DNA from 3 places in the Vibrio alginolyticus NBRC 15630 genome. Region 3 is predicted to be linked to each of the others. Evidence: predicted binding sites of a transcription regulator. Region 3 holds the regulator's gene; each other region holds the start of a gene.
What was found. Region 3 encodes PurR, which represses purine synthesis genes. Its sites were predicted from a motif close to TNANGNAAACGTTTNCNTNA; they were not measured.
Positions count from the first base shown of each region.

Region 1 (10,928 bases), 230 kb from region 3:
TGTTACTTTCATCGATGGACACATTGGCGAGCTAGTATCGTAGTTAAAACACAAACCGTTACCGTTACATTCCATCGCTTGTTTAAAGCTGTCACGTACTTGAACGTCAATCTGACGGTCATAGTAACCACGTTTGGTATCGGTAACTTTGACAAGCTCTGCATCACTATCCAGCGGTGTACAGATTTTGCCCGGGTTCATTTTGTTGTGTGGATCGAATGCCGCTTTCACACGTCTCAGTTCAGTAAACAACTCGTCGCCGAAAAACTCAGGGCCATATTCTGAACGGAAACCTTTGCCGTGTTCACCCCACATCAAACCACCGTATTTCGCCACCAGCTTGACCACTTCATCAGAAACTTCGTGCATCAATGCTTCTTGGTGCGGGTCACACAAATCCAACGCAGGACGTACGTGAAGCACCCCAGCATCGACGTGACCAAACATGCCGTAATTCAGAGACTTGCTGTCTAACAGTTCTCGAAACTCTACAATGAAGTCCGCCAGGTTTTCTGGTGGCACACAGGTATCTTCAGCGAATGCGACCGGTTTAGCACGACCTTTTGCTGCGCCTAACAAACCCACCGCTTTTTTACGCATGTTGTAAATACGCCCAATGCTCGCTACATCGTTACAAACTTGGTAGCCGATAATGCCCGCTTCTTCTGTTTCCAACATGGTATCGAGCTTGGCGGTCAATGCTGCAACCTGAGCAGCAACTTCCTCTTCGTCCTGACCTGCGTATTCCACCATATTGATACCAAGCATCTCTTTATTTGGAACATCGGTAAGTAAATCGCTCACGGTGTGCCAAACGATATCTTGCTTCGCGAGATTAAGCACTTTTGAGTCAACGGTTTCTACAGACAGCGCCTTCGCTTCTACCATAAACGGTGCATTACGCAGTGCAGAATCAAAGCTGTTGTATTTAACGTTAACCAACGTACGCGCTTTCGGAATTGGCGTCAGGTTAAGCTTCGCTTCGGTAATGAATGCCAATGAACCTTCAGCGCCGCACAGTACTCGTGTGATATCGAAACGGTCACCTTCTTCATTCAAGGCATTTTTTAAATCGTAGCCCGTTAAAAATCGGTTAAGAGGAGGAAACTTATCTACGATCTGCTGGCGTTTTTCACGACATACGGATTCCGTTACACGTAGCGCCTTGGCAGCAAACTCGCCTTCTTTTGGGTAACCATGAGACAAGTCCGACTCTAAAATTGAACCATCAGCAAACACCGCTTGTAGCGACAAAACATGATCGGATGTTTTTCCGTATTTCAGAGAACCTTGACCAGAAGCATCGGTGTTGACCATGCCGCCAATCGTTGCACGGTTACTGGTAGATAAGTCTGGAGAGAAGAAGTAGCCATAAGGGCGAACAGCGTCATTTAACTGGTCTTTCACTACACCAGTTTGTACACGAACCCAGCCTTCTTTCTCATTAATCTCAAGCACTTTGTTCATGTGACGAGACATATCCACCACAATACCTTTGGTTAGCGACTGACCATTGGTCCCTGTGCCGCCGCCACGAGGTGAAAAGGTAATTCGTTCGTACTTTTCTTTATTGCTCAGTTTACCGAGGAGAGAAACATCTTCTGTCGTTTTGGGATGAACGACAGACTGAGGAAGTTGCTGGTAAACACTGTTGTCAGTGGCAACCGCTAGTCGGCTTGAATATTGGCTTTCGATATCACCAGTGAATCCGGCGTGCTCAAGCTCTTTCAGAAAACTAAGAACAAGAGGATCGACATCAGTTTGCGAGTGTAATCTTGGTAACATTTGCTTCCTGCCCCTACGACGCTGATCCGATCAGCTGCGGGTTGTGTAATTATTTGCTCACTTCTCATACAAATTGGCGCTAAGCGAAACAAAACACCACAAAAGAGTTAGTGAAGTAATATTCTTTGAATTTCGTCACTTTACAACATTTAAAAAGACGAGCAAATCAGAATCTCGATACAATAATTAAACTTATGCTTTATTTTTTCACGCTTGATGCCTTACATTGGGGAACGAATCGCGTTTCTAGATGAGTTTTCAGAATGAAAAAAAATAAAATTGTGACCACTGAAGATATCCTTCTCAAACTTTGCCAGTCTGTTTCTGGCGTACTTACTTCGGCGACATCTTCTCAAGTAAATTATTCAGCAATGGTGCAAAAAATCCACAAGACTAGCCTCAAACCAGATTTTGGCTGTTTTGTTCTGTTTGATGGCGGATTTACCGGGCTAGTTGTGATTAATTTTACGGCAAAAGCCGCACTGGAGATCTACACCAACTACATGCGTAATATGGGCATGCCAGAAGAAGAACTGGCAATATCTCATACTTCTGACGAGGTAGGCGATGTTCTGGGTGAACTCATGAATCAACTGGTCGGAGACTTCACTAATAAAATTCGTAAAGACCTGCAAACGAACATCACACAAAACCAACCAAAAATGCTGGCGTTGAATAAGCAAGTTATCTTACAAGTTGATACCAACCTTGACCGCCCTCAAGCGCGCAGAGTGACGTTCTCCACCGAAAACAACAATATTTTCTATCTCGAACTAGCAATGGATAAAACTGAGTTCATCCAACTGGAAGAGTTTGAAGTTGCTGAAGACGAAAACCCAGACGACATTTTAGAGGCAACACGTAAACAGTTGGCTGAGAAAGAATCTAAATCGTCGGGATCAAACGATGATGCCGATGACTTGCTCAACCAGCTCGGGTTGTAATTCTAACGAATCTTAATGAAGAATGGCTTCTTAGACACAAGTACGGCTTCATACTGATTACGACGAACTAAAACGCCAGCCTCGCTTAATGCGAGGCTTCTTTTTATGTGCAGAAATTATCTTCAGTCCCACCTTGTATTTCGTTTTTATGTCAAAAAAGGTAATATGTCTGACTTCATAAATTTTCTGCTTTCGTTACTGGTTGTCGATGGATAAACAAAAAGCTCTGAAAAAAATCGCCAAGTGCTTAGAACTGGGCAATTCCGCTAATGTTAATGAGGCTGCCAATGCTATCAAAATGGCACATCGCCTCATGCTTAAATATGGTCTCGATAAAGACGATATTGAGTTCATCAGAATGGGAAAAACACAATCTTCTCATCTGCTACCAGCGAACATCAGTTCTACCATATTGCGAGTGATTCGCGGCATTAACACAAAATTCGGTGTCGAAGCAGTATTGTTGAATCACAAAGGGCTCAAACGTGTCGAATTTATCGGTGAAGCAGATCGCGCTATTTTTGCTGCATTTGCTTTCGATATTGTTTATCGCGAGATGAACGAAAGTACCGGACAATTCCGAAACAGCTTTGCTGGCACCGGCACCTCTTCTCAGGAAGTGACTCGCCGTGTGAACTCATTTGTATCTGGCTGGGTGGAAGGCGCGATTGAAAAATTGCCAATTATTTCTCCAGATGAAGAGTCGGCCAATAAAATTAATGACTATATTGATAAAGAATTCCAAAACATTGACCGCGAAACGTTCAAGAAGCAATTGAAAGAAGCGATGAAAAACCTAACTTAAGACTACGAAGTGGGCTTAAAGAAAGGTAGAAAGGTTTCAGTTAACCGTGGAGTGGGCGGCGAACAAGCACGCAAAATGTTGGGCGATTCATCGAAATAGCCAGAATAGTAAAGGATTCACATAAGCAGCAATGACTTCGATGTCGATGGGGCTTACTTTGAGAGCTTTAGCAGTATTGATAGGAATTTTCTTACAGAAACTCTTATCAATCTTACTTTCTCATAACAAATATCAATGCTTGTTTATTCATAATTCGCATCCCATTATGAGGCATGGTTTCGCCTCAGTTTTATACGGAGATTTTCCCTTGAAAAAGATGCCTATTGCACTAGCTCTAGTGCTAGCTCTTACTGGCTGTCAAGCCACTCAACGCCAAAATGCAACAACGGGTGAATACGAAACTAACTCCACCACGCAAGGCGCGCTTATTGGTGCGATCGCTGGCGCAGCAATCGGTCTAGCAACGGGTGATGATGCTAAAGAACGTCGTCAGCATGCACTCATTGGTGCAGCCGCAGGCGGAGCGACTGGCGCTGGCGTTGGTTACTACTTTGACCAACAAGAAGCGGAATTACGTCGCGCTTTGCTAAACTCTGGCGTACAAGTTCAGCGTGTTGGTGAAAATCAGCTTTTACTGCGTATGGAAAACGGTATCGGCTTCTCTTCAAGCTCTTACCAGCTTGATGCTAGTATCCATAATACTCTACGCGGTGTTGCTCGCATCCTAGTTGAGTACCCAGATACCAGTCTCGTTATTGACGGTTACACGGATAGCACAGGTAGTGAGTCATACAACCAAAAGTTGTCAGAGCGCCGTGCAGAGTCCGTACGTCAATTCCTAGTATCTCAAAACGTTGCACCTGGTCGTGCAATTGCACGCGGCTACGGCGAACGTAACCCAATTTGCTCAAACCAAACTTCTGAAGGTCGTGCGTGCAACCGTCGTGTTGAAATCCAGATCTTGCCACTGAAGTAATTTGGTTGCACCATAACGGTAATAATAAAAAATTACCGGAGCAGGCCTAACCATTATCGTTAGGCCTGACATATTAATGTCTGTCAAAACGTCTGCCCTACTCTGCTTATTTAGCCTCAGTTTTTCTGGCTACTCACTTGCCTCTCAAGCTCCAAATGACCCCGTCGAACAATACGAGTACGCACAACAATTATTGGCATCAAACGAAGCTGAAGCCTCACCAGAAACGCGCTACTGGCTAGAGCAATCCGCCAACCAAGGTTACCTCCCTGCACAAAAACAGCTCGCGAACGACTTTGCTAAAGGGATAAATGGCGAAAAAAATGAAACACAAGCGTTATATTGGCTAACCTCTATCGCACTCAATGACCCAACCGATCGTGGCTTTCTTCTCGCCGATTTTATTCAGCGCAATCCAGATAAGGTCACAACTTCTCAATTGACTGAAGCCTTGTATCAAATGGCTTCTCAGCATAATCCAGCAGCAGAACAAGCTTATAATCAACTGTTAGAGCAGCGCTTCAACCAACTGCGAGCTAAACAAGTCTCGCAAATAAAGTCGCTCGATAAAAAGGCTGAGCAAGCACAGGAAGAGAAAAGCACAGTTGCAAACCCCAAAGTAGAACACTCGCCGTTTTTATGGCTGATCTGGCTAGCGGCGATACTCATCATCAGCGGCTTAAGTTTTCTCGTAATCAAGAAACTCAAGCAGAATAGAAAAGCGCGTGAAGCCAAAGAGGAAAGCCAAAATCAACGAATGGCGAAAAAAATAAAAGAGCTAGAGTTTACGAACAAGCAACTGAAGCGTCAGTTAGAGAAAGTATTCAGAGAGTTTAAGAAATCCAAAACTCAGGCAGAAAACCATAAGCTAAGCGTCGCATGCGCCATGCTTGGCTACACACCACAAACCATCCCTGATTTACAGGCAATCAAGCTACGCTATAGACAGTTATCAAAGCTTTATCATCCTGACACAAGGGGCAGTGAAGAAGAAATGAAGCGACTCAATCATGCCTTTAAGCTCGTCTCACAAAATGTTACAAAACAGTAAAAATAGGTCAGGATACTTTGGCTGCCATGCTTTTATTCCCATATAATCAAGCACCGCAATCGATCTCCCTCTCAAAGAAATTAACAGACATTTAACTTAAGTCGCGCTTTTATGCCATAATGCCCGGCGCAAAATAACACCTAACGACTCAAATTAATCTAGGTGGGGAGAAAATCAATGTTCACTGAAGAAGGCACCTGTGATTGGTGTAAAAAACCTAGTCTTGTAACTCGTCACGATTATTTAGATGGCAAGCACCACTACTCATGTAAAGCTTGTTACGATATGGCGAAAATCGACGTGCGCCTATTTAACCAAGGCGAATTGCAAATGCGTGAACGTTTGCAACGAGCGAGCTAAGCAAGACGGAATCAATGGAACTGATTTTCAAAAGCGCCTTTTATAAGGCGCTTTTTTGATCGCCCAAGCCTATTTCCAATCTCTATCTCGTATTCCCTCCTATCCTACATAGCATGTCGCATCGGTTATCAGCCCTCTTCCACTGTATACAAACCACTGTCCGTGAAAAACACCTGTATATACAGTAGTAAACCCCTGTATGTCTCTCGTCCAACTTTCTACTCACCTCACATTTTTAAATTGATGTTAGACATATCAGAAATGAAAAATAAACAAATGAATTCAATTACTTAAAGTAAAATCCTTTTATTTCCTTCTCAAAAAACCGCAAATAACTTTTGAGAAACTTGTTGATCAGGTCGCCAAAACAAACTACTGTATACACATACAGCATGTATAAAGGAACAGTAAGATGCAGTTACAAAGTCAATCTCATACATACTCTCGCTACAACGTATTGGCACAAGCAACTAAGCCCATGGCCGTTTCGGATCAGCTTCTATCTAAGCTGGCTGTTTTATCGCAGCAGAAACAATGGATTTTGTTTACAGCAGACTGCCCTCGTCCAGACTTTGAACAACTCACTGCTTCTAATATTTGCTGTAAAAACGTTATTCAAATGAAGCCCTCTCAACAGCTTTCAGAAGTCGAGATCGTGATAAAAGCCATCCGATCAGGTAATGCCAGTGCTGTTGTCGCATCCAATAAAATTGCACTTATGAATCAATCTATGTTGCGCGACGTGGCGCAGCGCTATCAGTGTGAAGTCTTTTTCGTCGAAGGCAGAGTTAATAAGTACCACTAATAAGTTCGACGTTATCTATCCTGCATCTCGCCTCCTTTTTAAGGGGGCATTTTTTTGTATTAAAGAAAACAGGCAAACGTTTGCTTTTTTCTCTGGCGAGTTAAAATAGTTCTGGTATGATGCCCACATTCGATTTATTCAGCGCCCACATTTTGCTGAATATCTTCTCTTTCTGACGTTTGATTAAGATGATAGGAATGTCGCAATGAGCCTTGCTAATCAAGTACTTGCCGTCAATGACGACCTGCCAATTCGCACCCATAAACCCGTTCATAGTGGAAAAGTTCGTTCAGTTTACTGGTTAACTGAAGAAGACAGCGCCCGACTGATCAAAGAAAAAGGATACAATGTCGCTCCAGATGCGCCTTTGGCTATCATGGTGATTAGCGACCGAATCTCTGCATTCGATTGTATTTGGCATGCTGAAGGTGGTCTTAATGGTGTCCCGGGTAAAGGGGCTGCGCTTAATGCGATTTCTAATCACTGGTTCAAACTGTTCAAAGAAAATGGCTTAGCAGATAGCCATATTCTAGACATTCCTCACCCTTTTGTTTGGATTGTACAAAAAGCCAAACCGGTAAAAATCGAAGCCATCTGCCGCAAATACATCACGGGTTCGATGTGGCGCGCTTACGCAAATGGCGAGCGCGAGTTTTGTGGAATCCAACTTCCTGAAGGGTTAGGAAAAGACAAAGCACTGCCAGAGTTGCTAATGACCCCATCCACAAAAGGCATTCTAAAAGGCATTCCCGGTGTGCCAGAAGCGGATGACGTAAATATTACTCGTCAAAACATCGTAGACAACTACGAAGCATTTAACTTCTCAAGCGCTGACGATATCGCACTCTACGAAAAATTGCTGAAAGAAGGCTTTAACGTTATCAGCCAAGCGTTAGAAGAAATCGACCAAATCTTTGTCGATACCAAATTCGAATTTGGTTATGTTCATGATGCTGCTGGCAATGAAAAGCTGATTTACATGGATGAAGTGGGTACACCAGACTCGTCTCGTATATGGGATGCTAAAGAGTACCAAGCAGGTCACATCGTAGAGAACTCAAAAGAAGGTTTCCGCCAGTTCCTACTTAACCACTTCCCTGACCCAGATATCTTGCTAAACAAAGAACGTATGCCTGAGCGCGAAGCTCTCGCTCGTGATAATGCTTTACCCGTCGAATCTTTGATGGCGATTTCGAGCACTTACATTGGTATTGCCGAGAAGATTACAGGCAAGCCGATTCATTTGAGTGAGAATCCGAAAGCGGAAATCATCGAGGTTCTGAGCAAAGAATACGGATTGATTGACTAGCACTGTCGCTAGATTGCTAAACGCTTTCCAATAAAAAGTCCGCACTAGCCTGCGGACTTTTTTCGTATTAGGCTCACCTTAGCCGATATTTAACGTAGTGCCATCTGTTGTAGAGGCTGACTTGGTCGTCACCTGATATGTTTTGTCTTTAATCGTTGATACAAAATACCAGGTCGACTCTGCCTTGTCGGGCGTAAAAGTAACGCGCATAAAGCCACGCTGTTTGATGTCTGCCCACTGTAATTCTGACACTAAGTGCGGCAGCGTGTATTCCATTTGAGCGATCGCGACAGGGTCTAACGCGAGGTAGGCCTCTAACCCAGGGGAACTCACAGAGCTAGTCGCAAACTCTACCCCGATAGGATGCTTAGATATGTCTTTAAGCTCACTTGCCCATGCGTTGTGCGTATCTCCTGCCAAGCAGACAAAGTTACCACTGCTGGCTTTGGCCAGTTGATAAACTTTCTCTCGCTCAACGTAGTAACCATCCCATGCATCTAGGTTATATGGCAAAGCAATGGTATCTAAACTTGGGTCAGAGAGATAACCCGTAATCGCAGAGTTTACCGCTAATAACGCCTCTGTTTTTTGTTCTTCAGTGACAGTAAACAATTGAAACATCGCGGTCATAACCGAACTTGGCAACTCCATACGAGACATTAACACTTGTTGCCCTAGCACATTCCAAGTTGCGTCGTGCGTACTGAACGCATCCATCAGCCAAGCGAGTTGGTCAGCGCCTAACAGCTCTCGGTCTTGACTGCGCGACTGAGCAACTAAACCGCCAATAGCTTCCATCGTTGGTGAGCTGAGCGAGAAATAATCCAACGGTTTATCACGCCCCACAAGTCGCGTGTCGAGCATCATCAAATTGACTAAACTTCCAAACGAAAACTGACGGTAAATCAGCATGTTTGAGAAAGTGTTTTCACGAACGGGCAACCATTCTGTCCACGCGGCAGCCGCAGCTGCACGACGATCATTAAAGCTGCCTTCCTCTTCTTGATGGTTTTCCGCACCATTTTTCCAAGTATCATTTGCAAGCTCATGGTCATCCCAGACAGCAATCATTGGTAGGCTCGCATGTAACGCTTGCAGATCAGCATCTTGGCGATATTGCGCATACCGTTTTCGGTAATCATCTAAGGTAATGCATTCAGTGCCTTTGCTTGGTTCTCGCCCTAGTGCCTCAGCATCTTCACTAGCGTAGCCACCAGCACCATACTCATAAATGTAATCACCGAGATGAAGTACCACATCAAACGGTTCTTGCTCATGTTGATTTAAGATCTCTCGATACACATGGAAGTAACCAGCAGGATAGTTTGCGCAAGAAACAACCGCCATGGATGCCTTTTCTACACCATCCTCTGGTAATGTTTGAGTTTGCCCGACTTCGCTAGTGACATCTCCAACCATGAATCGATAGTAGTAACGAGAATTTGCGTTGAGATTTTGAACATCGACTTTTACCGTGAAATCTCGGCTCGTGTCCGTGGCAAAAGTGCCACTTTGTACGATATCAGTAAAATTTTCATTAGAAGAAACTTGCCAGCTTACATCTGCGTAGCTCGCTGAGGTTGTAACACGAGTCCAAATGATTACTTGTGTTTGAGTAGGATCTCCACTCGCCACTCCGTGCTCAAAGGTAACCGCAACAGATTCACTAGCATCGCTACCACAGCCCACCAGCCCGGTAACAATCGCCGTTGAAGAGGCAGCTTTCATAAAGTCTCGACGAGACAAAGACATATTGACTTCCTTTCTTATTGTGTTTGTTTTTATGCCCAAATGACGTGGTGACTCGATCATCCTTGTATGCCAATAAGGGACGTTAATTCGAACTTACAGTACCAACCACTTAGTCGATAATTTGTCCTAAAAACACAAAGTTAGAAGCTAGTTATGACAATTGCATTTCCAAACGTTACATTTTTGTTAATTTAAGTGCAAATACTCTATATTCATCACACTTCCTAAGACCTGTGACAAAAACCTCAAAATAAAAAAGCGACCTACTTTGAGGTCGCTTTTCATTGCACTATTGTTAAGTGGTACATCGATGAAGTGGAAATGCTCAGCCTAAAACTTGATGTTAAGGACATCTTGTTCTGACGTATCCACCTTCAACTGACTGCGAGATTCTATGTACTCGATTTGCTGAACATCGAGCGAATATGGCATAACGACTCGCAATTCATTGATCCCTTCATGTTTAGCTAACTGGGTTAAGCGGACCAAATTGGATTCATCACTTTTACGAGAAGACATCGATTTTAATGCGGCATCCCACAACCGATCTTCAGGCTTGCTCAATTCCGCAATGTTCTGTTTCCACATCAAACCGAAAATAGGCGCGATGGTGGCAAATGCCTCTAAAAAGGTCCATTTTTTACTACCTGTCGCTCCTAAAAAGCTAGTGTAGTCGAATTCAATGCACGTCTTTCCTTGTTGATCCATTCTATGCCCCCGACACTCGAAAATGAGATATACCAAATATCGTTCAACTGTTTTGATATAGCAATGGGATATAAAACATTCGTCTTTTATGCCCTAATTTACATACAAAAGGAAATATTAAAACCAGCTTTGTAACAACTGATGTACAGCTTCGCCATATATAAGCATTCAATTGATTAATATTTCAATTAAGAAACTAAAAACAACACTCAAGTAACGCTATCAATATGAAATCATTATAGATTCACCAAGAAAATATCAATTCTTGTCACAACGTCATCCGTCGACCTACTTTACATCAATCACTCGACTGGCCTTTTTATACTGTATCTTCCAACCAGCCCAACGTGGCAGCTCCCAACGCTTCGGGTCTCCCTTACGGTTTCCCTCTCGATAAACGACCTGTACCAGCTTGCGAGACGCGTAATACTCG
Region 1 covers NC_022349.1:332,658-343,585, reverse strand. The annotation lists gene ydiJ (D-2-hydroxyglutarate dehydrogenase YdiJ) at 1-1,785, opposite strand, end outside; gene N646_RS01470 (DUF3334 family protein) at 2,049-2,729, shown strand; partial or broken gene N646_RS01465 (DUF2786 domain-containing protein) at 2,938-3,633, shown strand; gene N646_RS01460 (OmpA family protein) at 3,851-4,510, shown strand; gene N646_RS01455 (J domain-containing protein) at 4,587-5,561, shown strand; gene N646_RS01450 (hypothetical protein) at 5,739-5,921, shown strand; gene N646_RS01445 (SulA-like leucine-rich domain-containing protein) at 6,334-6,726, shown strand; gene N646_RS01440 (phosphoribosylaminoimidazolesuccinocarboxamide synthase) at 6,932-8,035, shown strand; gene N646_RS01435 (alkaline phosphatase D family protein) at 8,114-9,787, opposite strand; gene N646_RS01430 (hypothetical protein) at 10,118-10,495, opposite strand; gene N646_RS01425 (helicase-related protein) at 10,784-10,928, opposite strand, start outside.
Region 1: N646_RS01440 (phosphoribosylaminoimidazolesuccinocarboxamide synthase) is a predicted target of PurR. The motif match lies at 6,795-6,814, and genes of this name have one in related genera.

Region 2 (10,928 bases), 160 kb from region 3:
CAGAGCAGGTCATTAGTGCTGCTTTTGCTAATGTTGAGTACAAGCCCCGAGCAGTCAAAGCCGACCGAAACCAACCAGAAAAGAAACTGACATTGGATGAGTACATTCCTCGCGCGGTGCCTGAATGGAAGGTGAAGCAAGCCAGACAACTCTACAAAGAGCATTACACCGAGCTAAAGCGTATAGGCGATGAGTACGGTGTCCACCCGCGCTTTATTGTGGCACTTTGGGGAGTTGAAAGTAACTTTGGTAAGTTTACCGGCAACTTTAAAGTGATTGATGCACTATCCACAATGGCATTTGAAGGCCGTCGTGAAGAGTTTTTCCGTAAAGAGACTATGTCGGCACTTCAGATCCTCGATCAAGGCCATATTGAGCTAGAGAATTTTAAAGGCTCATGGGCTGGTGCGATGGGTCAATGCCAGTTTATGCCAAGCTCTTTCCTTCGTTTTGCTGCTGACGGCAACGGTGATGGTAAAAAAGACATATGGCAATCTGAAGCGGACGTGTTTGCATCAACCGCTAACTATTTGAGCAAGTCTGGTTGGGATGATAAATATACTTGGGGTCGCCAAGTTAAGGTTCCTAAAAATATTGATCGCAGCCTAGAAGGGCGCACGGCTGAAAAAGGCAAATACCTTCAAGAGTGGAGCCAATTAGGTATCACAAAATATGACGGTAGCCCGTTGCCAAAACTGGATGAAGACATCAAAGCATGGTTGATCATGCCGGACGACGAGAATGGTCGTACGTATCTGGTTTACAATAACTACAACGTATTGATGAAGTGGAACCGCTCTTACTACTTCGCACTTGCTGTGAGCCACTTGGCTGACCGCATTAAATACTGATCTGCCACAAACAATTCGGCATCCAGTCTTCAATACAAGGGCTCTTCGGAGCCCTTTGTTTTTTCTATAACCAAATCGAGGTAAAGCGTGTTATCTGAACGTGCCGCACAAATGGTGATTTTCTCCGCTCTTCTTAAACATAAAAGCTTCACAGCTGCTGCAAAGAGCTTAGGCGTGTCGGTGTCTCATGTGAGTAAACAGTTGAGTCAGTTAGAAGCGTCTCTTGGTATCAAGCTTGTTCAACGCACTACGCGAAGCTTTACGCCGACTGAGGCAGGGAAAACCTTTTTTCATCACTGTGAGCAAGTGGTACAAGCGGTGAGCAGCGCCACATTAGAGATGGAAACCCAGCGGGATGAAGTAGCAGGTTTGGTACGTCTTGGGTTGTCACAATCATTTGGTACCTTACACATTATTCCAGCGATTCAAGAGTTACGCGAACTGTATCCTCAACTTCAAGTGGAAGTACATCTGTTTGACTATAAGGTCGATATGTTGGCCGAAGGGCTCGATTTATGGGTAACCAACAACGAGCATTTGCCTGAAGGTTACATTGCGCAGCGTTTGACGGATTGCCAGTTTGTTGTTGCGGCATCGCCAGATTACTTATTGAAACATGACACGCCAACAGAACCGGATGACCTATCTGCTCACAACTGCCTCATATACAGAAGCTGGGAGCGTGACTATACGGGGTGGGCGTTTACCAAAGATCAGCAAGAATTGAATGTAAAAGTTTCGGGTAACTATTCAGTGGATCTGGCAGAAGCCGTTCGGGATGCGGCTATTGCAGGTTGGGGTATTGCCTACCTTGCCACTTACTTGCTGGGGGATGAGTTTAGAACGGGTAAGTTAATACAGCTGTTACCTGACTGGAAAGCCAGCCAGTCGATGCCGTTTTATGCGGTATACCCAAGCCGCCAGCATATGCCAAAAAAAATATCCGCGGTGATTAACTTTATCAAACAGAAGATCGGCAACCCTTGTCATTGGGACCAACGTTTGGCGCCTTACATCTCTATTCCTAAGTAACAGGATCAATGACGTTGTAGAACGACACATAAAGTGATTCACTTCACAAAAATTTTTCCTGAACCAGAAACATATTTTCCATATGGAAATAATTAAAATAAGCAAACGTTTATCTTCAATAAATTCAAGTGGTTATTTTATTGGTTAGTTATTGGTCGCTTAAACTTTTCACACTGTTAACATCCTCAACTTGCAGCATTTTGAGTCCGCTATACAATCCGGTGCCTTCCATATCCCCCTTCTGTCGGATTCATTTTATGAACTCAATTATTGGTATCGTAGCCATACTATTCCTAGCATGGCTACTTTCTACAAATAGAAAAAATATAAAGCTGAGAACGGTGTCGTTTGCGTTTGCTTTGCAGGTACTGTTTGCGTTGTTGGTTTTATATGTACCAGCAGGACGAGATGCGCTGAATTCAGTGAGCAGTGTTGTGTCGAATTTGATCAACTATGGTCAAGAGGGCATTGCGTTTTTATTCGGTAATTTGGCGACAGGGGGCTTCACCTTTGCGATCAATGTTCTGGGTATCATCGTTTTCTTCTCCTCTCTTATCTCAGGTCTTTATCACATTGGTGTGATGCCAAAAATCATTAACTTTATCGGTGGTGGTATTCAAAAGCTGCTAGGTATCGGTCGTGCTGAGTCTTTGTCTGCTACGGCGAATATCTTTGTTGGCACCATTGAAGCACCATTAATGGTAAAGCCTTACCTAAAACACATGACTGACTCGCAGTTCTTTGCAGTTATGACAGGTGGTTTAGCGTCAGTTGCTGGCGGAACGTTGGTTGGTTACGCATCACTGGGTGTCGACCTCAATTATCTTATTGCTGCTGCATTTATGTCGGCACCTGCCGGCTTGTTGATGGCAAAAATTTTAATGCCAGAAGATACGGATAAAGCAGCAGATATCGACATTAGCCAAGTTGAAATTCCACGTGCAACTAACGTGGTTGAAGCATTAGCCGATGGTGCCATGGCGGGTGTACGCATTGCTGTATCGGTCGGTGGTACGTTACTGGCGTTTATTAGTGTCATTGCAATGCTAAACGGCATGTTAGGCTGGATAGGTGATCTAATTGGGACACCATTAAGTTTTGAGCTCATCCTAGGTTTTGTGTTTGCGCCAGTCGCTTGGTTGTTGGGTATACCATGGCAAGAAGCAACCACAGCAGGCTCGCTGATTGGTAACAAGATTGTGGTGAATGAGTTCGTCGCTTTCATCCAGCTTGCAGAAGTGAAGTCTCAACTTAGTGAACACTCACAAGCAATCGTGACGTTTGCTTTGTGTGGCTTTGCAAATATCTCAAGCATGGCGATGCTGATTGGTGGGTTGGGCTCTTTGGTACCAGAAAAGCGTGCATTTGTTTCTAAGCATGGTTTCCGTGCGATTATCGCTGGTGTCATGGCGAACTTAATGAGCGCTTCTATTGCGGGCGTGATTTTAAGTCTGTAATTGAAATAGATATCAACAATTAGCAAAAAGGCTCCTCGCGGAGCCTTTTTCGTATCTGAAGTTTTACGTTATTTGTCTGTGTGGAACTGTTCGCAAGCGAGCATCGTGTTCTCAATTAAACTTGCGACGGTCATTGGGCCAACGCCACCAGGAACAGGAGTAATAAAGCTCGCACTTTCACGTGCTTTGTCGTATTCCACGTCGCCAACTAGTTTGCCTGAATCAAGACGGTTAATACCGACATCGACCACCACTGCGCCTTTTTTAATCCATTCACCAGGGATGAAGTTAGGCTTACCAACCGCAACCACGACAACGTCAGCTTGACGCACATGACTCTCTAGGTCTTTGGTAAAACGGTGACATGTTGTTGTTGTGCAGCCCGCAAGCAGCAGCTCAAGTGTCATTGGACGACCAACAATGTTTGATGCGCCAACCACAACCGCATGTTTACCACGCAGCTCAATGTTGTAACGGTCGAGTAGGGTAATGATGCCCTTTGGCGTGCAAGAGCGAAGCTTTGGAATACGCTGCGCAAGACGACCAACGTTGTAAGGATGGAAGCCATCCACGTCCTTCTCTGGGTGAATGCGCTCTAAAACATGTGTTGTGTCTATGCCCGCAGGAAGGGGTAATTGCACTAGAATGCCGTCAATTTCATCATCGTTGTTTAATTCATCAATCAGCGCTAGTAACTCTTCTTCTGAGCTAGACGCAGGAAGGTCAAAAGACTTAGAAACAAACCCAACTTCTTCACATGCGCGGCGTTTGCTACCGACATAAACCTGAGAAGCAGGATCTTCACCAACTAGAACCACTGCTAAACCAGGAGCACGTAGCCCAGCTTCAACACGTGCTTTAACACGTGCAGCCACTTCGGATCGAACAGTTTGGGAAATGAGAGTTCCGTCTATATTTTGAGCAGTCATGACTTTCCTTATAAATTAAGAAGGCAGATTATCTGCGGCGCATTGTCGCAGAATTTCTTATTAACATCCATACGCAAACGTTTGCTTTGTGGTGTTTTTGAACATTAAGCGTTTTAATGGACTTTTTTTAGGCATTCAGATCAGAATGTTATGAAAACCCGTTGATTTACCCGTTTGAACTCGTATAATCCTGTCCCTGTAGCGCGCCCTTAGCTCAGCTGGATAGAGCACGTCCCTTCTAAGGATGTGGTCATTGGTTCGAATCCAATAGGGCGTGCCATTTATTCAAAAGCCTCGATAACTCTTTGAGTTGTCGGGGCTTTGTCGTTTTTAGGTTTTTGGCTGTAATTGCCACTCTATCTACAACTTTTGAATGGCATTCTAGCCATTGCAATTTCTAGCAATCTGGATAGCCACCAACAAAAAAGCGCTGGTTAACCAGCGCTTTTGCATTTACTAAGGGCATTACATCTTTTTAAAGATGATGGAGGTGTTGATGCCGCCAAAGGCGAAGTTGTTACTCATCAAATATTTCACGTCCAGCTCTCGGCCTTGTCCGGCGATGTAGTCTAAATCACCACATTGCTCGTCGAGGTTTTTTAGGTTGAGCGTTGGGTTGAACCAGCCTGTGTGCATCATTTCTAAACCTAGCCACGCTTCAATCGCGCCACAGGCGCCTAGTGTGTGGCCAAAGTAGCTCTTGAGTGAACTGATTGGCACTTTGCCCAGAGCATTCGCTGTTGCGTTGCTTTCCGCAATATCGCCGCGGTCGGTGGCAGTGCCGTGAGCAGATACATAGTCGATCTTCTCAGAAGGAATGCCCGCGTTTTGCAAAGCCATTTCCATACAGATTTGCATGGTTTCCATCTGTGGTTGAGTGACGTGTGCGGCATCACAGTTGCTGGCAAAACCGATGATTTCTGCATAGATTTTCGCGCCACGAGCGACGGCGTGTTCGTACTCTTCCAGAACTAGCGTTCCCGCACCTTCACCAATCACCAAACCATCGCGATCGGAGTCATAAGGTCTTGGTGTGCTTTTCGGGTCTTCATTCTTCAGACTGGTGGCAAAAAGGGTATCGAAGACCGCGGATTCCGTTGGGCACAATTCTTCAGCGCCACCAGCAACCATGACCGTTTGGTAGCCGTGCTTGATCGCTTCGTAGGCGTAGCCGATTGCTTGGCTGCCAGAGGTACATGCACTGCTGGTTGGGATCACTCGGCCTTTCAAACCGAAAAATAGACCAACGTTCACTGCCGTGGTATGCGGCATCATTTGCACGTAAGTCGTTGCGGTGATCGCTTTGGTGGTTTTCTCATTCAGCATGACACCAAATGCACCGATTGCATCAGTACTGCCTGTTGATGAGCCGTATGCGATACCCGTTTGACCATTGGTGAGTACGTCGTTACCAATCAAACCTGCTTGGCTTAGTGCGTTTTCTGTTGCGACGGTCGCCAATTTGGAAACACGCCCCATGCCGCGTACTTGCTTGCGCTTGTAGTGCTTTGGCAGTTCAAAATCTAAAATTGGTGCCGCGAGCTTGGTGTTCAAACCATCATACTGTTCGTAAGAAGGCATGTATTGCGTCGCGTTCTGGCAGTCACGCAGTTTTGGTTCGACAGATTGCCAATCGTTACCAAACGCAGTCACGCCTGACATTCCGGTTACAACAACTCGACGGCTCATACTAGGCCTCCGTTTACCGAAATGACTTGGCGAGTTACATAGCCTGCGATGTCAGACATAAGGTAACTGACTAAACCAGCAACTTCTTCTGGCTCTCCCATGCGGCGCAAAGGAATTTGTGGCATCGCATGTTCTTTCACGTGTTCGTCTACCATGCCTGTGTCGATAAGTCCTGGAGCAACGCAGTTGACGGTGATTTTGCGTTTTGCCAGTTCAAGCGCGAGTGATTTTGTTGCACCAATTACGCCCGCTTTCGCTGCGCTGTAGTTAGTTTGACCACGATTCCCCATTAGGCCAGAGACTGATGCAAGCGTAACAATTCGGCCGCCTTTGCGCTTTTGCACCATTGGCATAACACAAGGGTGAAGAACGTTGTAGAAGCTGTCTAAGTTGGTATGAATCACACCATCCCATTCTTCTTCGGTCATCGCAGGGAAAGCGGTATCTTTTGTGATGCCAGCGTTGTTCACGACGCCATAGTAAGCGCCGTGTTCGGCGATATCGGCTTCTAGCTTCTCACGACAATCTGCACGATCACTGATGTCGAATTGGATAAGACGACAGCTACCACCATGTTGTTCGATGGTGTCTAGGGTATTTTGTGCGCCTTGTTGATCGCCCATGTAATGGACGATGATTTGGAAACCATCTTTGGCTAATTGAACGGCAATGGCTTTACCGATGCCTTTGCTGGCACCTGTAACGAGGACTTGTCGGGTCATTGTTGACTCCTGATTTTCATTTCTTGTAATTTTTCTTCTGATGGAACGTAAACGTTCAATTGGCAAGTCGCTACAACAGTTCCTTGTAGCTCAATACGGGCTGAAAAAACCGCCATACCGTTATCTTCCATAACTTTTTCAGCATACACATCGAGCACCTGTCCGCGAGAAAACGTATCGCATTCAGACGTGTATCGACGGCTACCAAGCAAAAAGCCAATCGGTGGCGCTTGTTCTTTCATTAATGCGTGGTAACCAGACCACGCCGCGACAGATTGCGCCATAAACTCAATGCCAACGTAAGCTGGCACAGTTTGAGAGGCCGAGTCGAAGAACGGATTGTGTTCTGCGATATCAACCTGGCAGTGAATCGTATCTTGTTGAACATCCAAGGCACGATCGACCAAAATCATTGGTTTGTCGTGTGGCAAAAGTTGTTCGATGGGAGGAAGTTTAGTCATGAGCGTAACCAAAAATAAGACTAATATTATTGCCACCAAAAGCAAAAGAGTTGCTGAGAATCGCTTTGTTACCCAGTTTGGTTGGCGTCTCAACTAACGATATATGGATATCGTCTGCTTTGGTTTCGCAGTGTTGTATTGGCAAATCAAGGTTGTACTTGAGAATATGCCAAGCGATCGCGGCTTCCGTTGCACTTGCAGCGCCTAATGTGTGTCCGGTAAGTGGCTTTGTAGAGCTCACAGGGACGGAGTCACCAAAGCAGCGGTGAATGGCTTTGCTTTCCATCGCATCGTTTAACGGCGTTGCTGTGCCATGCGCGTTGATGTAACCAATGTCTTGTGCTGTTAGTCCTGCATTGGCCAACGCTTTCTTCATCGCTTCTTCTGCGCCTAACCCTTCTGGATGTGGTGCGGAAATGTGGTGCGCGTCTGAGCTATCGCCAGCTCCGAGAAGAGCAACGGGCGCGGGTGTTTTGCTTAGCAACATTAATGCTGCGGCTTCGCCGATATTGATGCCGTTACGATGTTGGTCAAACGGTTTACAAAGAGTATCGGATAGGGCTTCTAAACCGTTAAAGCCGTTTAGTGTGAGGCGACAAATGGTATCCACGCCACCCACAATGACGGCATCAACAATGCCCGAGCGAATCAGGCGTTGCGCGGTTAAAAAGACACGACCACTAGAAGAACAGGCGGTTGAAACTGAGTAATGTGGGCCGCTCAAATCAAAGTAGGCGGCAATAAAATCGCTGCAGTTGCCAAGCTCTTGTTTGGTGTAATGGTAATCGGCAGGAAACTCGCCGTTTGCCAGCTTATCTCCAAACGCGATTTCGCCATCTGAAATGCCAGATGTGCTGGTGCCGATCACGACCGCGATACGGTCACGACCATATTTAGCAATGGCGTCACGCACGTCGCCTTCGATTTGCTGCAAAGCCGAAAGTGCGAGGCGGTTGTTTCTCGTATCAAACTGGCTGAGTGCGGGTGGTAATTGCGGTAACGCCTGTGCGATTCGACCGATTACTGTTTGGCGGCCTGAATTTAAAATATCTTGGTCAACCACCATGTTGGATGGCTTCGCTCCTGATAAACACTGGTGGATGAGCGCATCATCTTGTCCCATGGCAGAGTGAAAGCCACAGGCCTGAATATACAAAGGTTGAGAAGAGCGAATAGGCATATTGTTATTCTAAATTGTTCTTAATTAATCTGATGTTGCAGTGTTTGAATAGAAATTGAAAACTGATGTTTGAGGTGGTGAAAATCAATCTTACCCTCTAATTTGTTAGAAGAACTGTATTGAATCTCAATGATCTTTTCACCGTCGCTATCAAAGATGGCGCGAGAATTATTTTTATCAATCATTTGCCACCTTACCTCATTTAACGATCCTTCCCAAGCGGAACTCGGCCAGAGCGTGATCATCAGGTTAAATAATACCTGTTCTGGCTGCGGTAGCGTACCTTGCAAACCGTTGAGTACTTCGGTTTGGATTTGTTCTCCATCGTAAGACAACGAGAGCACTCGCGTCCCCCAAGATGAGAAGCCTGCCAGTACCACTTCGTTGCTAGTCACTTGCAGTTGCACCGGAAGTTGCTCAGATGTGGGTTTGTCGTCAATTACCCAAGAGGCCGTAATCAATTGGCTGGCCGTCAACTGATAGCCCAAGCTGGCTGGAGTCGGTAAGTTAACTTGGGTGTTCTCAGCAATATCGACTTGAGGTGTCGATTGGTGAGGTACCAAGCTGCATGCACTTAAAAACAGACTCAGTACGATTAACGTCGCGCAGCGAAAAGCATGGTTAAAAATCATGACGTCGTTCCCTCTGTTTTAATCGCAATCGGAGAGAGCAGCCAAGCAACAAAAATACCACTTAACACCGTAATGCCGAAACTGTGAATCGCGTGAGTTTGGCTTAGTGACAGCAACCCAAATGACAGCAGAGTGGTTATTGCCGAAAGGGTGATCGCCAATAGTGTGCTCACGCTGCGCGCTTTCTCGGCAAAGAAAAGAGTGTAATCGATCCCGATACCAAGAATGAGTACTAAGCCAAGCAAGTTGAACAGGTTTAATGTTGTTCCCATCGCGACAGCAGTTGCCAGACCGCACGCGCAAGCAATCAATGATGGCAGTAAAACTCGCCAACTGTGTTGCAGACCGTACCGCTTGATTAACACCAGAAAGATCACAGTACTGGCGGCTGCCAATAGCTCCATGATTTTGATTCGGTATTCACCAAATAGGGCGGAAATTTCTTCTGCTTTGTTTAGGTAGACAACGTCAGGCTGCGATTTGGCAAAAGACTTAACAACGGCGGAGTCTTGCAATTGGTTTAACACCACTACCGTTGCCGATTTTCCTTTAATTTTACCCAAATGGAGAAAACGCACAGGCGCTGATACTGGGTTTTGCAAGTACTGATCAACCGTGACAGGGATAAAGTCGGCGTCCATTTTCGGCTTTTTATTTAAGCCCAGTCCGGATGCAAGTGGGCTGGATTGTGTTGCGTAAAGATCGCGAATCAATTGATAGTCTTGTTGCTGACGTTCCACTGAGCTCAAGTAGCGGCTCAGACTCTGGTAGCTTTCGATGGTGCTGTCCGCTTTCCACGCTTCTAATGTTGGCGTCAAAGACTCCAGTTTTTTCATTAGGTTTTCGTCATCGTCGGCGGTAACGACCAACATTTGCTGCGAAGATTGCATGCCACTGAGCGTCGTAATCAAGGTTTCTTGCTGCTTGAGATCTTTCGGCATCGTTTGCAGCAGACGAATGTCGTCATCGTAGTTCAATTGCAGCAAGAAAAAGCCACTCGCAACCACACATAACATCGGTAATCCGACTTTAATTCGAGGTTGATTCCAAAGCGTTAACCATTTCGCCAACAGTGATTGTCCCGGTAAATTCGAAATGGAGCGCGATGGGTTACGAGCCAGTATCGGATACCAAGCCACCACGGTGATGTAAGCGGCAATCAGACCAATGGATGAAAACAGCGCAAGCTGCTGCAAACCAGGAAACGGTGCCACTAACATGCCCAAATAGCCGATCAAACTGGTGATTAAGCCAAGTGTGATCGCTATGAAAATATGCTTTAACCCTTGCTCGCTATCCCATTCATTTCCCGCCGCAAGGCGTTCGGTTAGGTAGTGGAATGCGTAGTCGATAGACACGCCGATTAAACTTGCGCCAAACACTAAGCTGAACAGATGGACTTTTCCAAAAATCCACGTCGTAACGGACAACGCAACGAGCAAACCAATGGTGATGGAAAGCAGTGCCAGAGACAGTGGCATCACACTACGAAAGACCAACACGAACAATGCAATGATACCGAGCAGAGAGAACACACCTATGGTACTGATCTCCGATTTGGCACTTTGCGTACCAAAGTCGGCGTAAAATAGAACGCCAGTATGTGCCACTTTAGCGCCATATTTCTGCGCGACGCTTTGCTCTAGCGCTTGAATGTCAGGGACGGCAAGCTGCCCAGTTAGGCTATAAGGCGAGTCTTTTAGCTCAGCAGTAATAAGCAAGTATTGAGCACCGTCTTTTTCGACGGACAGATAGCCGTTATCCAATCGGAAAGAGGACGATTGCTGGGTAACTTGGCTTAAATAATCACGAAATAGCAAGAAAGGATCATTTTGTAACTCTTGCCCAGTCACTCCAGAAAAGGGGTTGTACAGAGATTGAATCACATGCTGCACTTGCTGTTCTGGATTTTTGCTTAAACGCTCTCGTTGTTCAGGCGTCAGCAATTGGAAACGGTGCTTAAAGTAGTAACTCG
Region 2 covers NC_022349.1:3,280,239-3,291,166, forward strand. The annotation lists gene N646_RS15065 (lytic murein transglycosylase) at 1-851, shown strand, start outside; gene N646_RS15070 (LysR family transcriptional regulator) at 939-1,883, shown strand; gene N646_RS15075 (NupC/NupG family nucleoside CNT transporter) at 2,141-3,340, shown strand; gene folD (bifunctional methylenetetrahydrofolate dehydrogenase/methenyltetrahydrofolate cyclohydrolase FolD) at 3,409-4,269, opposite strand; tRNA gene N646_RS15085 (tRNA-Arg) at 4,473-4,549, shown strand; gene N646_RS15090 (beta-ketoacyl-ACP synthase) at 4,735-5,958, opposite strand; gene fabG (3-oxoacyl-ACP reductase FabG) at 5,955-6,680, opposite strand; gene N646_RS15100 (hotdog family protein) at 6,677-7,141, opposite strand; gene N646_RS15105 (beta-ketoacyl-[acyl-carrier-protein] synthase family protein) at 7,134-8,321, opposite strand; gene N646_RS15110 (DUF3261 domain-containing protein) at 8,342-8,953, opposite strand; gene N646_RS15115 (MMPL family transporter) at 8,950-10,928, opposite strand, start outside.
Region 2: N646_RS15075 (NupC/NupG family nucleoside CNT transporter) is a predicted target of PurR. The motif match lies at 1,981-2,000, and genes of this name have one in related genera.

Region 3 (10,928 bases):
TACTGGCGATCTTGAAAAAGCGGAGCTGGATGAGTCAGAAGGCGGTATGAAGTTAAACCACATCGTCATGACGGATATCGAGTGTCCGACGTGTAGCCGTCCAATGGGCATCCGTACTGCTTCGACAGGTGTGTTCTTAGGCTGTTCAGGTTACGCGTTACCACCAAAAGAGCGTTGTAAGACAACCATCAACTTGGGTGACGAAGAAGGTATTATTAACGTTCTAGAAGAAGACGTTGAAACCGCAGCTCTTCGTGCTAAAAAGCGTTGTCCGATCTGTGAAACAGCGATGGACGCTTACCTGATTGATGACAAGCGTAAGATGCATGTTTGTGGTAATAACCCGAACTGTGAAGGCTACCTTGTTGAATACGGCGAGTTCAAAGTAAAAGGCTACGATGGTCCAGTTGTTGAATGTGACAAATGTGGCTCTGATATGGTGCTTAAGAACGGTCGCTTTGGTAAATACATGGATTGTACGAGCGAAACGTGCAAGAACACTCGTAAGATCTTGAAGAATGGCGAAGTCGCGCCCCCGAAAGAAGATCCTGTTCATTTCCCCGAGTTGCCATGTGAAAACTCAGATGCGTATTTCGTACTTCGTGATGGTGCTTCAGGTCTATTTATGGCGGCAAGCAACTTCCCGAAATCGCGCGAGACACGTGCTCCTTTGGTTGCTGAACTGGCACGTTTTGAAGAGCGTTTACCTGAGAAGTTCAAATACCTAGCGACCGCACCGCAAGAAGATCCTGATGGTCGTCCTACAGTTGTACGCTTTAGTCGCAAAACAAAAGAGAACTACGTTCGTTCGGAAGAGAATGGCAAACCATCTGGTTGGACAGCGCTCTTTGTTGACGGTAAGTGGGAAGTCACTGATAAGCGTAAAAAAGCGAAAGCATAAAAACGTACGATCTAAGTAATGTAAAAAGGCAGCGATATCGCTGCCTTTTTTGCGTTTTGTTTTTGCGTAAAGGCCACTGTGTTGTTCGTATAGATCTTTGCTGCTTTGACTGAGTTTTGCTGACGCGAGAAGATCCCAGTATCAATATTTCGTAGTCGCTGATGTATTTTTTATGTAAAAAATATTCGTTGTAACTTTCATTTTGCATTCACATATTTGTTATACATTGGGCTAAAAAATCGGCGGTGTAGTGAATCCGTTCGTAAATTGTTTTCACAATGTAATCGTTTGCTTTTCCATGTGTGATCTAGATATCGTCTTGAGTACGCAAGAGCTGTATGGTACACAGAATGGCGTATTAAAAATTGTAATTTAGAACCCGCTTAGATAATTTATTACAAAAATTAGTGCAACTGTGTGCATTGTTTGCGTCAAAAAATAAGGAAAGAGTGGACGTTGCATACTGGAAGTGCCGTAGCTTTTTTATCCGTGTTGTAAGAGTTCACAGAAACTCAGAGACGGTTGCTAAATGTATTCGCTTGACTCCCCGAGTATGACTCATTCAAGCGAGTACCAAATCCAAGCTATAACGATATGGAGAACAACAAATGGCTGGTGTTTTGGGAATGATTCTTGCTGGCGGTGAAGGCTCTCGTTTGAGACCTTTAACGGAATCTCGCAGTAAACCTTCGGTACCGTTTGGTGGTAGTTATCGATTGATCGATTTTGCTCTAAACAATTTTGTTAATGCGGATCTGATGCGCATTTACGTCCTAACCCAATTTAAATCTCAATCTTTATTCCATCACTTAAAAAAGGGGTGGAACATCAACGGCATTACAGACCGCTTTATCGATCCTATTCCCGCTCAAATGCGTACTGGTAAACGTTGGTACGAAGGGACGGCGGACGCGATCTATCAAAACCTGCGTTTTATGGAGTTAGAGGAACCAGAGCAAGTTTGTATTTTTGGCTCTGACCATATCTATAAGATGGATATCAAACAAATGCTGAACTTCCACTCAGAAAAGCAGGCTTCTCTGACGGTATCTGCATTGCGCATGCCACTAAAAGAGGCGTCGCAATTTGGGGTTATCGAAGTGGATAGCGAAGGCCGTATGATTGGCTTTGAAGAAAAACCAGCAAATCCGAAGTCGATTCCTGGTGACCCTGATTACGCTTTAGTTTCAATGGGTAACTATGTTTTTGAAGCTCAGGTACTGTTCTCAGAGTTGGTCGAAGATGCGGATAATGAAGCTTCATCACATGATTTTGGAAAGGACATCATTCCAAAGATGTTCCCTAGAGGTGATGTGTTCGTGTATGACTTCAGTACCAACAAAATCAGTGGCGAAAAAGAAGAGGTGTACTGGCGTGATGTCGGAACTATTGATGCGTACTGGCAAGCGCATATGGATCTGCTAGAAAAAGATGCTCCATTTTCGCTGTACAACCGTAAATGGCCATTGCACACCTACTACCCACCATTGCCACCTGCGACATTTACCGACTCTGATAATGGTCGTGTGCAGATAATCGATAGTTTAGTGTGTAATGGCAGCTATGTTAGAGGCTCAAGAATCGAAAAGTCGGTGCTTGGTTTTCGCAGTAATATTGCTTCTGCTTGCGATATCAGCGAATGTATACTTCTTGGTGACGTAAAAATTGGCGAAGGCTGTGTTTTACGTCGTGTGATTGTCGACAAGGATGCCGATATTGCTCCTGGTGCTCAGATTGGTGTGAATCTTCAAGAAGATAAAAAACACTTCCACGTGTCTGAGGAGGGCATTGTTGTTATTCCGAAAGGAGCTCGAGTTGGCTACTAACAACTTATCTATTCTGTTTGTAGCTTCTGAGGTTGAAGGCCTCATTAAAAGTGGTGGCTTGGCAGATGTTGCCAAGGCACTACCGGAAGCCCTTCAAAACCTACAGCAAGACGTAAGAATTACCATCCCTGCGTACAGTAGTATTGATAAACTCGCAGACGCAGAAGTTGTATTAGAAACAGAATTAACATCATGGCCGCATACGGAGTATCGAGTTTTGCGGCTCATGTTAGGTCAAAATCCTGTTTACCTGATTGATTGTCCGCCGTATTTCAATCGACCATCAATGTATGCGGAGAACAACCAAGCGTATACTGATAACGGCGAGCGCTTTGCGTTTTTTAGTGCAGCATGTCTCGATATGTTACCCAAGCTCGCCTTTCAACCTAATATCATACACGCGAACGATTGGCACACAGGTCTTGTTCCATTTTTGCTCAAGCACAGGTATGGCAATGATCCGTTTTTTGCTCATACTAAAAGCGTCATTTCAATTCACAATGCGGTCTTTAAAGGCGTATTTAGTTATGAAGACGTGCAGTGTTTGCCAGAGTTTCATTGTAGAAACGTTCCCGATGCTGCGGTGAGTGCAACGCATATTACGATGCTTAAAGCTGGTGTAATGAATGCAGATAAGATAAACGCGGTTAGCCCTACGTACGCAGAGGAACTAAAAACAGAGCTTGGCAGTCACGGCATGGCTTGGGAGTTTCAGCAACGTGCGCAGGACTTAGTCGGCATCTTGAATGGTTGTGATTACAGCGCTTGGAATCCGGAAACTGATACCTACTTGCCGGTTAATTACTGCGCCGACCAGCAAAGTATGTCGCAAGGGAAGAAAGCTTGTAAAAAAGCATTACAACAACGACTAAATTTGCCCGAAAAAAATGTAGCTATGTTCGGTATGGTTTGTCGGTTGACCCAGCAGAAAGGCGTTCATTACTTGTTGCCTGCTTTGGCCGATTTTTTGAAGCACGATGTTCAGCTAGTTGTCGTTGGGACCGGAGACCCTGTTCTTGCCGCTCAGTTACGAGAGGTTGCCGCGCAGTTTTCTAGCAAATTTGCCTTTGTAGAAGCGTATGACAATGAACTTGCGCATATCGTTGAAGCTGGTTCGGATTTCTTCTTGATGCCTTCTGAGTTTGAACCATGTGGCTTAAACCAAATCTATAGTATGGCTTATGGGACATTACCGATAGTACGCGGTGTTGGTGGCTTAAAGGACAGCGTTAGCGATTATGATGTAAACCCATCTGAAGCAACGGGGTTTGTTTTTTTCGAACCGACACCGCAGGCATTGTTGTTAACGATGCTAAGGGCACTGTTGCTCTACGCTCAAAACGAGCCTGAAGTGAATAAAGTACAGTTGCACGCGATGCAACAAGACTTTTGTTGGCAAAAGGCCGCAGAATCTTATTTGCAGCTTTACCACTCAGCGTTAGTTTGACTTAAAATTGTAACGAAAGGCACCGAATGAGGTGCCTTTATTATCTTGAGTAAGGGGAGTGTGGTAGGATGGCTTTTTACTCAATAGCACGATCTTTTTGATACTCAATATGACCCAGCCGCTACTTTTTCATAAAACCTATTTGCACCCTACTAGTAATGAGTGGGTTGTATTTGTGCACGGTGCTGGTGGTAGCTCTTCTATCTGGTTCAAGCAAATTAAAGCTTACAAGCAACACTTTAACTTATTGCTGATCGATTTAAGAGGTCATGGAAAGTCAAATCAGTTACTTAAAGAGCTCATTGCTAGCCGTTATACCTTTACGGAAGTTACCCAAGATATTTTGAAAGTATTGGACCATTTAAAGATCCAATCCGCTCATTTTGTCGGTATGTCGCTTGGTACTATTATTGTTCGAAACCTTGCTGAATTGTCATCAGAGCGCGTACGTTCGATGGTGCTCGGCGGTGCTGTCACAAGGCTTAACACTCGTTCTCAGATATTGGTGAAATTAGGTAATTTTTGTAAGCATATCCTACCGTACATGTGGCTCTACAAACTGTTCGCTTATATTGTTATGCCTCAAAGAAGCCAACGAGAATCTCGCCACCTTTTTATTCGCGAAGCCAAGAAGCTTTGCCAAAAAGAATTTAAACGTTGGTTTATTCTTGCCGCTGATGTAAATCCGTTAATGAAATATTTTAAAGATCGAGAGTTACCCATTCCGACTCTTTACTTAATGGGCGACAGGGATTACATGTTTATTAAACCTGTCAAAGAAATGGTTGCAGCACATAAGCTCAGCATTCTACGAGAAATCCCGAATTGTGGTCATGTATGCAATGTAGAGCGTCCAGAAGACTTCAATCAACACTCCATCGAGTTTATTAAACAGCAAGCTGTATGTGCTTAAAACTGAGTGCATCCACTGAATAGGAGAGCCGCTATAGCTCTCCTAGTTGATATCCACATTGCCAACATGCACCAAATTGCCCTTCGTTTATTTCATGACATTTTGGGCATTGCCAATCTTGATACTCATGCCTATCGGATTGTTTTCGATATGCTTTTACTATTTCTTCAGCTTTCATCTTTTGTGCCGTGTCAAAAAGCCACACATAAGGATCGGTATCATCACCAAACGGCAGTTCTCCTTTTAAGCCGAAAATACCTTCTCCGCGAACTTCACAGTAAATTTGTTCCACTTTAAGCAGCTCACATACAATGTGTGCTTCTGCTGGGTTTTTAGCGATAAATATTTTCATCAAAATACCCACTTCACCAATTACGAGTTTTGCTGACTTGGTGTCGGCCTTACTTTATTCATAACCCATTTAGTGATGATTGGAAATAGTCCCAATAGCGCAAAAGACGCTAATACTGCGGGTGAAACAATGCCCGATAGGCTTTCAATTGTTGCTAATTGAGTACCTGCATTCAGATATACGGCTGTGCCTGGCAGCATACCTATTTGGCTAGTGAGATAAAATCGACCTACAGACATCGGTGTTAAGCCCATCAGTAAGTTGATTAGAAAGAAAGGGAATACAGGGATTAGACGCAAGGAAAATAGATAAAAAGCTCCGTCTTTTTCGACACCTTGATTAATTGCGTTGAGTTTATTTCCGAATTTGTTTTGTACCCAGTCACGCAATAAGTATCGGCTGCTCAAGAAGGCCAGTGTTGCCCCCATAGTGCTAGCGAAAGAAACCAGTAGCAAGCTTGTCCAAAAACCAAATAAGGCTGCACCAAGTAAGGTGACTACTGCCGCTCCTGGGATAGAAAAAGCGGTAATTGCAATGTAGGTAAAAAAGTAAATCGCAGCCGAGAATACAAAATTCTGATCGATGTATGTAGTTAGTGCTTCTTGTTGGGCTTTTGCATTCTCTAAGGTTAAATACTGGCCAAAGTTAATACCTAAAAAGACGATAGCCGCTAGTAGGATGAGACCTAATATCAGTTTCTTATTCATAATTTTGATTCCAATTTGGGATATATGTAATAAGACAGTAGGAAAACCGAAAAAATTTCACAAAAAAACCGCAGATTAGACTGCGGTTTTACAAGATAGTTTTTAGGCCGACTTTTATTGGAGGCCGTTCATCAACTCATCTCGGCGAGCTTGAGGTACCACACTCCAATGAGTGCCGTTGATAGCACCTTCTAGTGCCCATAGCAACTCAATGTTGACGGTTGCAGAGTGCGTATCTCTTATCGCTTTATAGGCGTTAAGCGCACCTTCCTCTTCAAGCTTCTCTACGGATTCGATGCCGGCTTTTTTTAGCATGCGCTCGGTAGCCAGTCGTAAGTTAGGCAAATCTTTCAAACGGTTAGGCTTTGTACTTGCTTGCTGTTCTTTCTCAAGCTTTGCCTTTTTCAATGATTGATTCGCTACTTCGATTAAGCGTTCGCTTGATTCCCATAAATCGCTGGAAATAGCGTAGTACTTTGTAACGACTGGAAAGCCACGTTTTTTATAAACGTAAGGCTTTAGCCCTTGTTTCTCGAAGTCAGATGAAGTTTTTTGGTCTGCTCTGATATGAAGCTGATTCTTTACCACTAGTGCAAACATTGTTTCATCAGCGAATAGTCCGAAGCCACCAAACATTGAGCGCGACTTGATATTACCAAGTGCCTCAAATAGCTTCATAGAGTCTTTGAGTATCGGTTTATCCATGTTTTGTTATCTCGGTGTAATTAATATTACGCCACCAAAAGTCAGGTCCGAGAGAGTAGCAAACATGCGTAAAAACAATGTCATTACAGAGTAAAGTCATTGCTTACACACTTGCCATCGGTAACCCCGCTACCTTCCATATCGTAATATGGTTCAGGCCGGAGGCTTTGCGTCCCACTCTTTCGAATGGTTTGCCCTGTGCGTGACACAATGAGCATACTTCTTATATTGAATTAACATCACGGTTTAGCGTTAAAAGTGTGATTTCGGTTCAATAAAAATGATAGATTGAATGCTCTATTTTGCATATGGAAAGGTGCAAATTGGCCTTTGAAAAGGAGTTCTTAATATATATTACATTTATATAAAACAGGGAGTTAACGTTAGTCAATTGTTATTAGAGCTGTGTGAAGTATTAGAGAATGCTTAATTTTCCCAAAAAAATAAGCGCCCCTGTAGAGCGCTTATTTAACACGGTTAAATACAGTGAAATTTAGTTCATTTTTTTCACAGTATTTCGAATTACAAGCTCAGGTTGCATTTCGAAAATTCGTTTTTCGTGTTCTTTATCTTTGATACGCTCAAGTAGAATTTCGAATGCATTTTTACCAACACGACGTTTAGGTTGGTGGATAGTCGTTAGCGGTGGAGAGAAGTATTCCGCAAGCTCGATGTTGTCGTAGCCGATCACTGAAATATCTTCAGGAATTTTGATCCCGTTTTGTTGCAAGCGGCTCATTAGGCCTAGAGCCATTGTGTCGTTAAAACAGAATACCGCCGTCGGGCGCTTGTCCATTGCGGTAATTTTATCTGCAACTAATACGGCCGTATCACATTCAAAGTTACCTTCAAGGATCCAGTCTTCATTTACAGCTAGGTTCGCTTCACTCATTGCGCGACGGAAACCTGCAATGCGCTCTTGGCAAGCAAGCTTTTCAAAATGACCGCTTAGACAAGCGATATCCGTATGACCATTGTCAATCAGATGTTTGGTTGCAATGTAGCCACCTTCTTCTGAGTTATCCATGATCTTGTCTGCTTGTGAGCTCTCTGGGCCCCAATCCATGACCACTTTAGGAATGTCCGCATGACGGTCAAGCATCTCTTTTAGTTCTTCGGTTAAGTCAGAACACATCACTAGGATGCCATCAACGCGCTTTTCAGCCAGCATACGAATGTAATCGCGTTGTTTTTCGTAAATCCCGCCTGTGTTACATAAAATCAGAGTATAGCCTTGGCGGTAACAGTAGCTCTCAACGCCATCAATCACTTCTGAGAAAAATAGGTTAGTTGATTGAGTTACTAACATGCCAATCGTACGAGTTGAGTTGCATTTTAGGCTGCGTGCAACGGCACTTGGCGCGTAATTCAGCTCGTCAACGGCTTTCATTACTTTTTCTTGCGTTGCTTCTGCAACGAAACGCGTTTTATTGATAACGTGCGAAACTGTCGTAGTGGAAACGCCGGCTAAGCGAGCAACGTCTTTTATCGTGGCCATAAATGGTGTCCTGTATCGAGCTACTGAAATATGTCGTATTGGATGTACCTGATGCTCTAATGGTTTCACACCTAGCAATATAAAATTGGCGCTAAGTGTCTCGGCAGCGGTTGATCCAAGTGCGACAAAAGGGTGCGTAGCAGCATCGGTCGATGAATTTTATCTTTTTTCTATCTGATGAGAAATTGCCATCAACCTGTTAAGAAAACACAAAAACCGCTATATTTCAGCGGTTTACATATAAATCATATTTAATCGTTTGCGCTCACATTTTAGCCCTATGTGGACTGACTAGCAATGTTTTCAGCAAGAGATTTGTGTATTTGAAGTCACATTTTGACTGCTAAATAACCAAGCGTCTTTGCGCTAAGTTAAGGCAAACGAATATTATACCCAAGTTACTTACAATTGGTCACTTTCAGGCATACAGGAAGCCCGATAGGCAGGCTCCCTAAAAATAGGCGGCAATTATTCACCAAGAAGGTAGGCGCTGTCTAGTTTACAAAATGCAACTAATAGTTTCGCGACACTCGAGTAAAATCCAAATTCGTCGAATTGTTTACATTTGTCTGAAAACTGAGGTAACCAAGACATCAATTGTTGCTGGATAAAGTCGTTTTGTTTAACGAAGGCTTCTTCCATGTGTTTTTCTTGTTCAAGCTCGTTTGAGCGGATAATCATGTTCCCGAGAAAGTCGAGCTCAACGGCTAAGTGATCCGCAGGTTCCTTTAGGTTTTCGTCTACTTGAACGCCAAATTCAGCCATCAACTTTTCCATTTCCTCAGCTGGCTTGTCATTCAGTAAACCTGATTCACCAATGTACATGGATGCGTAAGGAAGAGCGCCGTATTTTTCTGTCTTCAAAAACAGTTCACAAAAGTCAGCTGCAAGCTCTAGTTGTGCATCTTCACGATCTTGTAACCGATTCAATGCATCAACTAGGCTATCAACAGCTGGTTTCAGCGACTCATTTTCACCTAAACCTGCGAGAAAACTGCGAATTTCAACACTGTGATAGGCTTCCAATTCTTTCTCTGTTAGTTCTTTTGCGAACAAGCTCGAAAACCACCAGTAAATTTCAGCGCGTTTTTCATTAAAAGCTTTCACTTCTTGCATTTTGGGCTCCTGAATGATGCTTCAAGTCATGCATCACAAAGTCAATTAGGGATATCCCCTAAGTGTAATCAATTAAAATGAATAGCAGTAACTATAATTGTTATGTTTTATGGTCAAAAATGACCGTTTATTAATAGCAATGGGCAAGCTTGTTTTGAATCAATAAAAACGCTAAATCTTGCGTTTTAATGTATCTATGACTAGAAATGTTACTAGTTATGAATAGAATACGTCTTGGATAATAAGAAGACAGAAAAGTGGTGTAAATGAGCTATCACGTATTAGTCGTAGAAGATGATGTTGTAACTCGTAGTAAGCTTGCGGGATATTTCCAAAATGAGGGCTACCAAGTCAGCGAAGCAGAGAGTGGCGCAGAAATGCGTGAAGTTTTGCAAGCGGGCGATGTAGACCTGATCATGCTGGATATTAACCTGCCTGGTGAAGACGGCCTGATGCTTACTCGTGAGTTACGTAGCCAATCGGATATTGGTATCATATTAGTAACAGGACGCACGGATAGCATTGATAAAATCGTAGGCCTAGAAATGGGTGCTGACGATTATGTGACAAAACCTTTTGAACTGAGAGAGCTGTTAGTTCGCGTTAAAAACTTGCTGTGGCGTATTTCAGCAGCGCGCAGTGGCAGCTCGAAAGCGAATGAAACCAGTGAAGAGCACATTGTGCGCTTTGGGGAGTGGACATTCGACATTCAACGTCGCGCACTTAGCCGCAACGGTGAGCCAGTAAAACTAACTAAAGCAGAGTATGAACTTTTGGTGGCATTATCGTCTTATCCTAACCAGGTGTTAAGTCGTGAGCGTATTTTGAACATGATCAGCCATCGAGTGGATGCGCCGAATGACCGCACCATTGATGTTCTTATTCGACGTATGCGCGCAAAAATGGAGTTCGATCCTAAGAACCCACAGATTTTTGTAACGGTACACGGCGAAGGCTATATGTTTGCTGGTGACTAGTTGGAACATAACTCAATCGTAAAAAGAAAAAGGAGAGCTTGGGCTCTCCTTTTTTGTGGCTTCAAGATAATACTAGTTTGCTTCAACCATTGGTGTTTGGCCGACAGTATCACGCAACCTTTGCCAAATACTGCCCAAGTACTCATGCCAATAAAGCTCTGTTTGTTCTAAGTAACGCGCTTTAGGTGAGTATTTATCCCAAGGTTGACTTATCTCGCTAATAGCTAAGAAGTTGGTCGGGGCTGGGATTGGTTTAATGCCTGCTGCGTTGAACTCATACAATGCACGGCTCATGTGACTCGCAGAAGTGACTAACACAATCTCCTTTTGTTGAACGAATGCAGCCGCTTGACGCGCCTCTTCCCACGTATCTTTCGCATCTTCTAATAAAATGATATCGGATTTCGCGACTCCCAACGCAAGGGCAACGTTCGCCATCATTCGCGCGTGGCTAATTTCAGATCCGCCAGCATAGCCGGATAAGAT
Region 3 covers NC_022349.1:101,811-112,738, forward strand. The annotation lists gene topA (type I DNA topoisomerase) at 1-901, shown strand, start outside; gene glgC (glucose-1-phosphate adenylyltransferase) at 1,510-2,727, shown strand; gene glgA (glycogen synthase GlgA) at 2,717-4,174, shown strand; gene N646_RS00440 (alpha/beta fold hydrolase) at 4,284-5,087, shown strand; gene N646_RS00445 (DUF2007 domain-containing protein) at 5,119-5,439, opposite strand; gene N646_RS00450 (TVP38/TMEM64 family protein) at 5,460-6,146, opposite strand; gene N646_RS00455 (TfoX/Sxy family DNA transformation protein) at 6,261-6,851, opposite strand; cyclic di-GMP riboswitch class I at 6,968-7,057, opposite strand; gene purR (HTH-type transcriptional repressor PurR) at 7,345-8,349, opposite strand; gene torD (molecular chaperone TorD) at 8,818-9,465, opposite strand; gene torR (two-component system response regulator TorR) at 9,732-10,442, shown strand; gene elyC (envelope biogenesis factor ElyC) at 10,515-10,928, opposite strand, start outside.